One region of the Rhodococcus sp. PD04 genome, then DNA from elsewhere that is predicted to be linked to it. Evidence: riboswitches for the same ligand, from Rfam matches in the RefSeq annotation. Region 1 holds a riboswitch; each other region holds the start of a gene.
What was found. A riboswitch is a leader RNA that binds a small molecule or an ion and turns the genes downstream of it on or off. The one in region 1 is predicted to bind S-adenosylmethionine.
Positions count from the first base shown of each region.

Region 2: linked by a shared signal. The riboswitch ahead of U9J23_RS18950 (amino acid ABC transporter permease) and the one ahead of metX (homoserine O-acetyltransferase MetX) in region 1 are both predicted to bind S-adenosylmethionine.
Region 3: linked by a shared signal. The riboswitch ahead of U9J23_RS02325 (aminotransferase class V-fold PLP-dependent enzyme) and the one ahead of metX (homoserine O-acetyltransferase MetX) in region 1 are both predicted to bind S-adenosylmethionine.

Region 1 covers NZ_CP142143.1:3,626,680-3,630,822, forward strand. Annotated here, with positions in the region: gene U9J23_RS16770 (hypothetical protein) at 1-677, opposite strand, end outside; gene U9J23_RS16775 (NADP-dependent isocitrate dehydrogenase) at 822-2,039, opposite strand; SAM riboswitch class IV at 2,308-2,418, shown strand; gene metX (homoserine O-acetyltransferase MetX) at 2,553-3,680, shown strand; gene U9J23_RS16785 (DUF3017 domain-containing protein) at 3,677-3,961, opposite strand; gene U9J23_RS16790 (bifunctional methylenetetrahydrofolate dehydrogenase/methenyltetrahydrofolate cyclohydrolase) at 3,988-4,143, opposite strand, start outside.
Region 2 covers NZ_CP142143.1:4,133,783-4,137,925, forward strand. Annotated here, with positions in the region: gene U9J23_RS18945 (amino acid ABC transporter ATP-binding protein) at 1-298, opposite strand, end outside; gene U9J23_RS18950 (amino acid ABC transporter permease) at 295-1,266, opposite strand; SAM riboswitch class I at 1,496-1,588, opposite strand; gene U9J23_RS18955 (sulfite exporter TauE/SafE family protein) at 1,739-2,512, shown strand; gene U9J23_RS18960 (hypothetical protein) at 3,388-4,143, opposite strand, start outside.
Region 3 covers NZ_CP142143.1:507,270-511,412, forward strand. Annotated here, with positions in the region: gene U9J23_RS02320 (Pls/PosA family non-ribosomal peptide synthetase) at 1-1,488, opposite strand, end outside; SAM riboswitch class IV at 1,651-1,768, shown strand; gene U9J23_RS02325 (aminotransferase class V-fold PLP-dependent enzyme) at 1,837-3,150, shown strand; gene U9J23_RS02330 (hypothetical protein) at 3,360-3,977, shown strand; gene U9J23_RS02335 (winged helix-turn-helix domain-containing protein) at 4,040-4,143, opposite strand, start outside.

The DNA.
Region 1 (4,143 bases):
ACCGTGACGACGGCCAGGAGAGCGAGTTCGACGGCGAGCGCCGCGAAGGGGTGCCCCGCGGCCCGTGAGTCGGCGGGGCGCAGCCTCGCCGCCGTGGCGAGCAGTTCGCGGCGGCGCAGCAGTGACGCCTCCCGGCGCAGACGACGACGGGCACCGACACCGCGCTGGGTCGCGAGGAACAGATCCTGGCTGAGCACCACGATCACGAAGACCGCCGGGAACAGCAGCAGCGCCGCCAGATCCACGGAGTGCGGAAGGCCGTCGAGCAGCGCGGCGACGAAGGTCATCGTCGCCCCGACGCCGAACACCGACCCGCACAGTTCGAGGTGTTCGAGGCGCAGCGCCTCGGTCGACCGGGACGAGCCCTCGGCGGTGATGGCCGGTCCGAGCGACCACGCGATGAGATTGAGCGCGATGACGAGGGCGGCGAGCACACCGAGGACGGCGGCGGCCTCACCCATCGTGAGGGTGGTGAGTACGCCGCTGCGCACCGGCGTGGACCGGTCGTAGGCCAGTTCGTCGGTACGGCGGGCGACCGCGTGGATCAGGTTGGGGGCGAGGGCGACCGGCAGATAGGCCAGCGCCGAGCCGAACATCAGCATCCATACCCGGGTCCAGAACCGCCGGCGGGCGTGCGCTCCACCGCGGGCTTCGGAGTCGGTGGCAGTGGTGGTCACGGCCGTCCCTCCTCCCGGACCTACGGTGATGCGACTGACAGTGGTACACGAAACGGTAACCGGTGCCGGGAGTGCTCGGGAAACACGACACGGGACGCCCGGTGCGGGCGTCCCGTGTCGTGTTGTCGAGAACGGAGCGGAAGGTCAGGCGCGAGCCTTCTGCAGATTCTCGTCGAGTGCGCCGAGGAACTCCTCGGTGGTCAGCCAGCTCTGCTCGGGGCCGACGAGCAGTGCGAGGTCCTTGGTCATCTGACCGGCTTCGACGGTCTTGATGACGACGTCCTCGAGCTGCTGCGCGAACTCGATGACCTCGGGGGTGTTGTCGAGCTTGCCGCGGTGCTCGAGGCCACGGGTCCAGGCGAAGATCGACGCGATCGGGTTGGTCGACGTCGGCTTGCCCTGCTGGTGCTGACGGTAGTGCCGGGTGACGGTGCCGTGTGCGGCCTCCGCCTCGACGGTCTTGCCGTCCGGGGTCATCAGGACGGAGGTCATCAGGCCCAGCGAGCCGTAGCCCTGCGCGACGGTGTCGGACTGGACGTCGCCGTCGTAGTTCTTGCAGGCCCAGACGTAGCCGCCCTCCCACTTGAGGGACGATGCGACCATGTCGTCGATGAGGCGGTGCTCGTAGGTGAGACCGGCGGCGTCGAACTCCGCCTTGAACTCTTCCTCGTAGATCCGCTGGAACTCGTCCTTGAACATGCCGTCGTAGGCCTTCAGGATCGTGTTCTTGGTCGACAGGTAGACCGGGTAGTTGCGCTGCAGGCCGTACGAGAGCGAGGCGCGCGCGAAGTCCTGGATGGACTTCTTGTAGTTGTACATACCCATCACGACGCCGCCGTCCTCGGGGATCCGGCAGACCTCGTGCTGGATCGGCTCGCTGCCGTCCTCGGGCGTGAAGGTGATGGTGACGGTGCCCGGGCGGTCGACCTTGAAGTCGGTGGCGCGGTACTGGTCGCCGAACGCGTGGCGGCCGACGATGACGGGCTTGGTCCAGCCCGGCACCAGGCGCGGCACGTTCGAGATGATGATGGGGGCGCGGAAGATGGTGCCGCCGAGGATGTTACGGATGGTGCCGTTGGGCGACCGCCACATCTTCTTCAGACCGAACTCCTCGACGCGCGCTTCGTCGGGGGTGATGGTGGCGCACTTGACGCCGACGTTGTACTTCTTGATGGCGTTCGCCGCGTCGACCGTCACCTGATCGTCGGTGGCGTCGCGGTTCTCCACGCCGAGGTCGTAGTACTCGAGATCCACGTCCAGGTACGGGTGGATCAGCTTGTCTTTGATGAACTGCCAGATGATGCGGGTCATCTCGTCGCCGTCGAGTTCGACGACCTTACCCTCAACCTTGATCTTGGACATATGCGCTTCGTGTCCTCCTAGGACGTTTCTGTGGTCCCCAATCGACCGCACTTTGTGGGTGCGATCGCCGTCGGCTCGCGAGCAGCGAGCATGGCCGTGTCCACGTCCTGGACTCCGGCCAAACATGACAAGCGTACTGCTATTGGTGAAGTCCGCAAAGCGCCTCGTCCCGCCCTCGCGCCCTACCGACCGGTAACTTTCCTGCTGGTCAGCGATGTTCAGAGGGTGCATAAGACCCTGCGACGGAGAGTCGCTAGACTGCCGGGAAAGTCATGAGTGCCAGCGTCAAGCCCCGGCTTGCTGGCCGGCAACCCTCCGACGGGGTGGGGTGCTCCGGGTGATGACACGGTCGGTGGAACCCCACCGACAAGCCTGTTGTCGGGAGGACTGAGATGATGATGTGCTGTCGCACGCAAGCCACGATCACACCTCCCATCACCGCCGGAAGGACACGATGACCGACATCCGCAGCCGGCGCTGCCAGCCCACCGCGAGCCTCGAGGCGGTCACCTCTTGACGGCGGGCACCGAGCGGCGTCGCGTCGAACTGCCCCCGGCGGACGGACGCCTCGACACCATCGACATCGGCGATCTCGCGCTCGAGAGCGGCGAGACGCTGCCGAACGTCACCGTCGCCGTGCAGAGGTGGGGCGAACTGTCCCCCGCCCGCGACAACGTGGTGCTCGTCGAACACGCCCTCACCGGCGACTCGCACGTCACCGGCCCCGCCGGACCGGACCATCCCTCGCCCGGCTGGTGGTCGGGCATGGTCGGCCCGGGCGCTCCTATCGACACCGACCGCTGGTGTGTGGTCTCGACGAACATCCTCGGCGGGTGCCGCGGCACCACCGGCCCCGGCAGCACGGCGCCCGACGGCAAGGCCTGGGGATCCCGCTTTCCGCTGATCACCGTCCGCGACCAGGTGGCCGCCGAGGTGGCGCTGCTCGACAGGCTCGGCATCGACGTCCTCGCCGCCGTGACCGGCGGATCGATGGGCGGCATGCGCACTCTCGAGTGGATCATCGCGTACCCGGAGCGCGTGCGGGCGTCGCTCGTCCTCGCCACCGGTGCCCGCGCGACCGCCGACCAGATCGGCACCCAGAGCGCGCAGATGGCGGCCATCACGGCCGATCCCGACTGGCAGGGCGGCGACTACTACGGCACGGGGCGGCGTCCCGAAGCCGGACTCGCCATCGCCCGGACCATCGCGCACCTCACCTACCGGACCGAATTCGAACTCGACACGCGCTTCGGGAATCTCCCCCAGGACGACGAGGACCCGTGGCGCGGCGGCCGGTACGCCGTGCAGAGCTATCTCGAGCACCAGGCACGCAAGCTCGTGGCGCGCTTCGATCCCGGCACGTACGTGGTGTTGTCCGACGTGATGAACCGGCACGACGTCGGTCGCGGACGCGGCGGTGTCGAGGCCGCACTCGCGTCCACCCCGGTCCCGACGATCGTCGCCGGCGTCGACTCCGACCGGCTGTACCCACTGCGCCTGCAGCAGGAGATCGCCGATCTGCTCCCAGGATCGGGCGACCTGCGTGTGCTCGTCTCCCGCGACGGGCACGACGGATTCCTCACCGAGGCCGACGAGGTGGCGAAGCTCCTCGTCGAGCTGATGAAGCTCGCCGAGGGCTAGTCGGTTCCCAGCGGGTCGATCGACGCGGCGAGTGCCACCACGATTCCGCCGACGACCATCATCGAGGCGACGTCGAACGTCTTGCCGCGCACCGCGAGGACACCGACCTTGTCCTCGTCGATCACCCAGCGGAACAGTCCGGCGAGGATGGTGGCGCCGCCGAAGACGAACGCTCCGCGTCGCCACCGGTCGGCGATCACCAGGATCACCGCTGCCGCGATCACCAGGGTGACCGCGAGCAGCGGCAGGTTCAGACGCGTGAATCGCAGAGCCTGAGCCATGTCGTCTCCCGGGTTCGTCGACCTGCTTATCGGGCCGCGAGCTGCTCGGCCCGCTCCACGACGTTGGTCAGCAGGAAGGCGCGGGTCAGCGGCCCGACGCCACCGGGGTTCGGGGACACGAAGCCCGCAACCTCACGCACGTCCGCGGCGACGTCGCCGCGCAGGCCGTCCTCGGTGCGGGA
Region 2 (4,143 bases), 510 kb from region 1:
CGATGCGGGAGCGCTGGCGGAGGATGTCACGGGCACGCAACTCGTGCAGCTTGTTCCCGCGACGCCTGTAGCCGATCAGTTCACCGTCGATGCGCACGGTGCCGCGGTCGACCTTCTCGAGGTGGTTGAGGGTGCGCAGGAGTGTGGACTTCCCGGATCCGGACGGACCGAGGATCACGGTGACCGTGCCCTTACGGAGTTGCAGGTCGATGCCTTTGAGGACTTCCAGGGCGCCGAACGACTTGTGAACTCCGCGCACGTCGACGACGTAGTCGACGTCGTCCCTGGTGGCGGTCATTTCGTCGCTCCCCGGGGTGCGCCGATGCTGCTGTCGCGGATCTCGCGGTACTTCGCGACCACACGCTGCCATGGGGTGAGCGGCAGTGCACGTGCCGAACCGCGGGCGTAGTGCCGTTCGACGTAGTACTGCCCGATCGACAGGATCGTGGTGAGGATGATGTACCAGACGGTCGCGACCATGAGCATCGGAACGACGCGTCCGGTGCGACCGAAGATCACCTGTACCTGGTAGAAGAGTTCGGCGATGGCCATGGTGGAGACGATCGAGGTGCCCTTGAACAGGCTGATCACTTCGTTGGCGGCGTTCGGGAGGATCGCCCGCATGGCCTGCGGGAGAACGATCTTCATGAACTGCCGGTAACGCGGGATGCCGAGCGCGTTGGCGGCCTCGATCTGACCGTGGTCGACGGAGATGATGCCGGCGCGGATGATCTCGGCGGAGTAGGCCGCCTGGTGGAGCGCCAGACCGATGACGGCGGCTGTGAATCCCGAGATCACCCCGGCCACACCGAACTCGAAGAAGGCCGGCCCGAAGGGGATGCCGATCGACAGCGTCTTGTACAGGTACGCGATGTTGAACCAGAACAGTAGCTGGACGATGAGCGGGATCGATCGGAACGCCCAGATGTACGTCCACGAGACCACTTGCAGAACAGGATTGTTCGACAACCGGCCGACCGCGAGGAGCACACCGAGAGCGAAGCCGAGGACCGTGCCCCACAGTGTCAGTTCGATCGTCATCCACAGTGCGGACAGCACGGACGACGCGGTGAAGTACTGCGCGAAGGTCGCCCAGTCCCAGCCGGGGTTGGTGACCAGGCCGTGCACGAACTGGGCGACGAGGATCAGCACGGCAGCGCTGATCACCCAGCGCCACGGATGCCGTTTCCGGGCGACGGCCAGGTCCTCGTCGTCGGTGTGGTCGGCCGGGGCGTCGGGGATGCGGAGATCGGTGGACGTGCTCACGGCGACGTCCTGGGGGCGGGAGCCATCGGGATGGGCCTTTCGGGAATGCGGGGGTGCGGGGGTGCAGACGTGGGTCCCGGCCCGTCCCCCTGCGGACGGGCCGGGACTCACGCGGCGAAGGACGACGGGCGGTCTACGTCAGCGACGACACCGGTGCGAAGTACCGCGGCACAGGTCGATGTGCAGGCGGCACCACGAGGCGCGCTCGGTCCAGCGGGTCATGCTCGTTCCTCCATCGATCCCGGCGGTAGCACCCGCACCCGCGCACGGGGGGTTGCTGCGACGTCGTGGAGCCAGGTCTCTCGGTCGCTCTGGATGGTCGCTGCTCAACCTACGGAGTGCGGCGCGTCGTGGACAGGCTTTCTCTCACCGTGGCGGAAATACCGTCCCTCGTCGAGACCGATGTAGATGTCGACGTGGTGCCCCGACATCGACAACAAGGCCGGTTTCGGCACGCCGTAGACTCGCCTCGGTGACCCCGCTCGAACTTTTCCTCGTCGCATTGGCCGGGCTCGGCGCCGGAGCGATCAACTCCCTCGTCGGATCCGGCACCCTCATCACCTTCCCGACGCTCGTCGCGTTCGGTGTACCCCCGGTGACCGCGACGATGTCCAACGCGATCGGCCTGGTCGCGGGAGGCGTATCGGGCACCTGGGGGTATCGGCGCGAACTGCGCGGGCAATGGGAACGGTTGCAATGGCAGATCCCGGCGTCGTTCTGCGGGGCGTTGGTCGGAGCGTGGCTCCTGCTCCACCTGCCGGAGACCGTCTTCGAGACGGTCGTGCCGATCCTGCTTCTCCTGGCACTCACACTCGTCGTGTTCCAGCCGAAGATCCAGGCGTGGGTGGCTCGCCGGACAGGTGGCGACGCCGACGGCCGTCTCGGGCCGGTGCGGATGACGTTGCTCGTCGTCGGCACCTTCGCCGTCGGCATCTACGGCGGCTACTTCACGGCGGCACAGGGCATTCTGCTGATGGGCCTGTTCGGAGCATTGCTGCACGACCACATCCAGCGACAGAACGCAGCGAAGAACCTTCTGTCGCTGGTCGTGAACATCGTGGCCGCATCCGCATACATCCTGGTGGCGTTCGACCGGATCAACTGGACCGTGGCCGCGCTGATCGCCGTGGGCTCCTTGATCGGTGGTTATCTCGGCTCCCATTACGGCCGACGCCTGTCGCCGGTGGCGCTGCGTGCGGTGATCGTCGTGGTCGGGTTGATCGGCCTGTACCGACTGCTCGCCTGACCCGTCTCCGCGAAGACGGTGAGAACACCCCGCTCCGGCACCAGACTGTAGCCGCGCCGATCCCTACACGCTTCGGACGGGAGAGCGCAGTCATCTGAGAGACGCGAACGTGGTGACCTGCGGTCGACCTCAGCGCGCTCCCACCCACAGGTGCCCCCCCAATGCCGTCGCAGGAACCAGCAATGCACGAAGTACCATCCGCCTCCGAATACGAAGGGCCCGGAGTGCGAATGACACCGGTCGGGGGCAGGCTTCGGTGGGCGTGGAGGGTCCTCGCCCTCGGCTCGGAACTCCCACAACGCCACGGTGTCGGCGAGCCCGGCGAAGTCGTGCGGTGGCGTGCCGGCGGGAATCTCTACACGGAAGCACAGAGTCCGCACAACCTTCGGTTCGAGCATGAGGCTGCCGCCCGTCGCCGTGAGCGGTTGACCGTCGACCACAGTCGGAGATCCGAAACCTCCCGCGTTGCAGGACGATGCGGGAGCCTCCGATACGGAGTACCGCAGAACCCCCGCAACCGAGTTCGGTGTCGTCAACGGTGGTCTCAACATGATCGTTACCGGCGTCGTCACCGTCGGAAGCGTTCGTAACGCAACCGGCGCATAGACCGGCTCACCTGGTTGGAGAGAGAGCGGGTCGATGGAGAACTCGAATCGTCCGGCGCCTTCTCGGGTCCCGTACTCTCCCCAGGAGCCTGACTCGCTCTGGTCGATGCCGAAGTTTCCCTGAATCCCGGCTTGGTCCGGCGGCGGATGTAGATGCGATCCGAATCCGCACGCCGAAACCAGGCCGACGATGCAAGAGATCACCAGCAGACGCGCGCCCCTACCGGCAGGTTCGGCCGCACGCACTGTGATCACCTCCTGCCTGGCGTGCTATTCGTCCACGTTGTCGTCTGCTGCGGTTGCAGCGGTTGGGCGCGCGGCTTCCTCTGCCGGTTCGGTAGACGCTTCTTCGTCCGGCACGTCCGCTCCGGTCGTCGCAGGAGTCGCCGTCACCGAAGTCGGTACAGAGACCGCGGGCGCCGACGGAAGAGTGAAGATCCAACCGGCCGTGCCGGACGGACGCAGCATCACCGCGTTTCCACCGTTGAGGACATCGAACGTCACCCATCCCGTATAGGTGGAGTTCGGAGAGAAAGAGGCCGGCATCGAGGCACCACCGCCACACGACGCGGTCGGTGAGCCGACCGGAGCCGTACCTCCGTCCGGAAGTACCTCACGGAAGTCCCGGGCGCGTACTCCGTTCAGCTGCGTGCTCCCCGAACCATCGGACGTCTCGACCTCCAGGAGAACCGCGACGCATCCGCTGCTGCGTGAGACGTCACGAACGGTCGCAGTGCCGAGAACACTTCCATCCGAAGCGACCATCGAGAACGGAACTCGAGCACTCACGCGACTCGGAGTCGAGGGTCCGTTGGGAGCCGGCGTCTGGACAGGTGCCGGTGTAGGTGCGGGCTCGCCAGGCGGCGTGGCGGATATGGTCGTCGGCGCTGTCGAGGTCGCGTCTTCGACTGAACCAATATCCTTGCCATCGACCTCAGATTCCCGGGCTTCGTCGACCGCGCTGTCGGACGTTTCGGAGTTGTCGTCGCCCTCCGCGGCCTTCGTCTCGTCTGCAGTCTTGCCGCC
Region 3 (4,143 bases), 2.2 Mb from region 1:
CGGCAGAGCGTTGCGGTCGACCTTGCCGGATGTGCGGGTGGGGAGTTCGTCGACGAGCGCGAGTCGCGGGACGAGCGCGGCGGGGAGTTGTTCGGACAGCAGGTCGTGGGCCGACGTGATGTCGAAGTCCGGATCGGTGGAGGCGATGTACCCCACGAGGATCGAGTGCCCAGCAGCGGTCCTGCGGACCGCGCAGGCGCCGCCCGCCACGCCCGGCAGGTTCTGCAGCGCGTTGTCGACCTCGCCGAGCTCGATGCGGCGACCACCGATCTTGACCTGGTCGTCGGCGCGCCCCTGGAACAGCAGACCGGCGCGGTCGAGCGTCACGAGATCGCCGCTGCGGTAGGCGCGGTCCCAGCCGAGAGTGGGCATGGGAGCGTACTTCTCGGCGTCCTTCGCCGGATCGAGGTAGCGCGCGAGACCGACACCGCCGATGACGAGTTCCCCGGTCGCGCCCTCCTCGACGGGGTTTCCGTCGGCGTCCACGACGGCCAGGTCCCATCCGTCGAGGGGCAGGCCGATGCGGACCGGTCCGGTGCCGTCCATGAGCGACGCGCAGGCCACGACCGTCGCCTCGGTGGGTCCGTAGGTGTTCCACACCTCGCGTCCCGGAACGGCGAGACGCTCGACGAGGTCGGGTGGGCAGGCCTCGCCGCCGAAGATGAGCAGGCGCACCGCCTCGAGGGCTTCGGCCGGCCACATCGCCGCGAGGGTGGGCACCGTCGAGACGACATTGATGTTGCGGGAGACGAGCCACGGCCCGAGATCCATGCCGGAGCGGACGAGCGCGCGGGGTGCCGGAACCAGGCAGGCGCCGTGCCGCCAGGCGAGCCACATCTCCTCGCACGAAGCGTCGAACGCCACCGACAGGCCGGCCAGGACACGGTCGCCGGGGCCGAGCGGCGCCCCCTGACAGAACATCCGCGCTTCCGCGTCGACGAAGGCCGCCGCATTGCGGTGGGTGACGGCGACACCCTTCGGTGTCCCGGTCGAACCGGAGGTGAAGATGATCCACGCGTCGTCGTCGACGTTCGGGCCCCGCACCACCGGGGTGCCCGACGGTGCGGCCGTGCCCGATCCGATGCCCTCGTCGGTGACGATGGCGGTGACCTGCGCTTCCGAGAACACGAGTTCGGCTCGTTCGTCGGGATCGTCGGCGTCGACGGGGACGTATGCGGCGCCCGCGGCGAGAATCGAGAGAATCGTCACATACAGGTCGCTGCGCCCGGAGGTCATGCGCACGCCGACCCGGTCGCCGGCCCCGACGCCCGCGTCGTTCAGCGCGTACGCACCGGCGATCACCGCCTCGACCAGTTCGGCGTACTCGAGGATCGTCGAGCCGTCGTCGATCGCGGGAGCGTCGGGATGCGCTTCGGCGGTGCTCCGCAGCAGGTCGACGAGGGTGCGAGCGGGTGGGGCGTGCGACGCGCGGAGGAACTCGTCCGGGATGGGGGACCGGCCGACGGGGGTCGAGGATATGGCTGGCAACTCCGCGCGTCCTTCTGCTCGATGGATCTTCCGGTTATCTCACGTCCCGGTGGACGACAGGTGAACGTTCGGCGCGCGAACGCGTGTCGTCCTCGCGGTGCCGGGCGACGCGGAGCGGTACGGGGTTGACACGGCACGGTCGTCCTGCCATTCTCTTCGCCAGGTCATGAGTACCAGCGTCAAGCCCCGGCTAGCTGGTCGGCAACCCTCCAACCGCGGTGGGGTGCTCCGGGTGACGACCGGGCCGTGAATCCACTACCGGACACGGCAAGCGCGGACTCCGCCGGCGACGAGAATTCTCTGTCGTAGGCGTCACCGGCGGGTCCCTGAATACACGAGGGATTTGTCATGACTGCTGTAGCCGCCACCACCTGCATCGCTCCGTTCGCCACCGTTTCCGGATGTGACGTGCAGGTTCCGCTCGTCCAGGGTGGTACCTGCACCTACGCGAACTTCGACTACGCGGCGAGTGCACCGGCGCTGTCCGCCGTCACCGACCGCATCACCGAGCTGCTGCCCTTCTACGCGAGCGTGCACCGCGGCGCCGGATACGCCTCGCGGATCAGCACCACCGCCTACGAGGACGCCCGCACCTCCGTGTCGCGCTTCGTCGGCGCGGCCGACGACCAGGTCGTCGTCTTCACGCGCAACACCACCGATTCGTTGAACCTGCTCGCGAGCGCGGTGCCCGGTGACGTCGTGGTGCTCGATATCGAACACCACGCGAATCTGCTGCCCTGGAAGAACTCTCGGATCGTCGAGGCCGCGGACACCGTCTCCGAGACGGTGTGGCGCCTCGCGGTCGAACTCCAGCGCGCCCCCGCGGCCCTGCTCGCCGTCACCGGTGCTTCCAACGTCACCGGCGAGGTCCTGCCGATCGCCGAACTCGCCGAGCTCGCACACGCTTCCGGTGCGCGGATCCTCGTCGACGGCGCGCAGCTCGTGCCCCACCGCCGTGTGGATCTCGCCGAGCTCGGCGTGGACTACCTCGCCTTCTCCGGTCACAAGCTGTACGCGCCGTTCGGTGCGGGAGCGCTTGTCGGCCGCCGCGACTGGCTCGACGCCGCCGAGCCGTACCTCGCCGGTGGTGGTGCGGTGCGCGAGGTGCGCCTCGATCACACCGAATGGGCCTGCGCCCCTGCGCGTCACGAGGCCGGCACCCCCAACGTGCTCGGTGTCGCCGCTCTCGCCGCCGCGTGCGATGCGCTCGCCGGTTTCGACTCCGACGCGGTGACCCGTCACGAGGAGGCCCTGTGCGCCCTGCTCGTCGACGGTCTGCAGACCATCGACGGCGTGGAAGTGCTTCGGCTGTGGAACGATTCGGCCGACAGCGTCGGAATCGTCACCTTCACGGTCGACGGTTACGAGCCCGGCCACATCGCCTCCTATCTGTCCGCCGAACACGGCATCGGTGTCCGCGACGGCCGGTTCTGCGCGCACCCGCTGCTCGCGCGGGTCGGCCGCGCCGGCGGTGCCGTCCGGGCATCGCTCGGACTCGGCAGCTCGTCCGACGACGTCGAACGCCTCCTCGGAGCACTCCGCTCGCTGGTCGAGAACGGGCCGGCGTGGGTGCACGCGAAGACCGACGGCGTGTGGAACCCCTCGCCGGAGACGCGTCCCGGTCTCGGTGCGACCGATGGTGATGCATCGCCGTGCGTCTGACGGTCGACAATTCCCCACAGGATAAGTAGGGTAATTCGCATGGAACGGACGAGGGCGATCGCTGCGGCACGCTGGTGCCGTCGCCATGTCGACCTCTGCCGTACGGCATCGGGAATCTGTCCGGACTGAAGGTCTTCTCCCTCACAGTCTTCCGGCCCCCCAGGCCGATCCCTCCGTGCCGTTCCGCGGCCCGTACCGAGAGGTATCCCATGTCCGTCGCATCCACCGTCACCCCTGTGTCCGCAGACCCGGCCGTCGTCGAGTCCGCCGCCGTCCGGCCGTTGCGCGTCGCCGTCGAACTCACCGGTCACTCCGGACCCGACTACTGGGCCGACCTGACCCTGGGCCGCGCCGGCGACCCGCCGCTCGACCTCAGCGCCGATGCCTTCAACGTCGTGCGGGTGCGTGCCGCCGACCTGCGTGAAGCCGGGAAACTGCGCGACCGCATCCGTGCGGAGGCCGTCGAGGAGGGGCGCGACCCCGACTCGGTCACCGTGCTCGTCGACGTCGAGGTCATCCTCGCCTCCGATGCCCGCACCGCCCGCACCCGGCGCGCCCGCCCCGAATCCACCCGCGGGGAGACAGGCACGCTGTCCTATGTCGGTACGCCGCACGGTCTCGCCGGGCTGATCGCCGACATCCATGCCGTGCAGGTCGCCGACGGTGTCACGCTGATCCCGCTCGCCGCGCCGTTCACCGTCGAGCATCTCGTCGACGGAACGCTGCCGTGGCTGGAGTCGCGCGGCCTCATCGAGGTCTCACCGACCGTCGTCGAGGTCCTGCGCCGATTCGGCGAGGGCGCTCAGGCATCCGTGCGCGCTTCCTGACGCATCTCCGTATCATGAAGGAGGGGCAGGAGTTTCGACTCCTGCCCCTCCTTCGTATGCGCTCACGCCGTGCGGCGGTCGAGTGTTTCGACGACGTGCACGCGCGGATCGGGATCGAACCGATAACCCGACCCACGGACGGTCGTGATGATGTTGCCGAAACGTC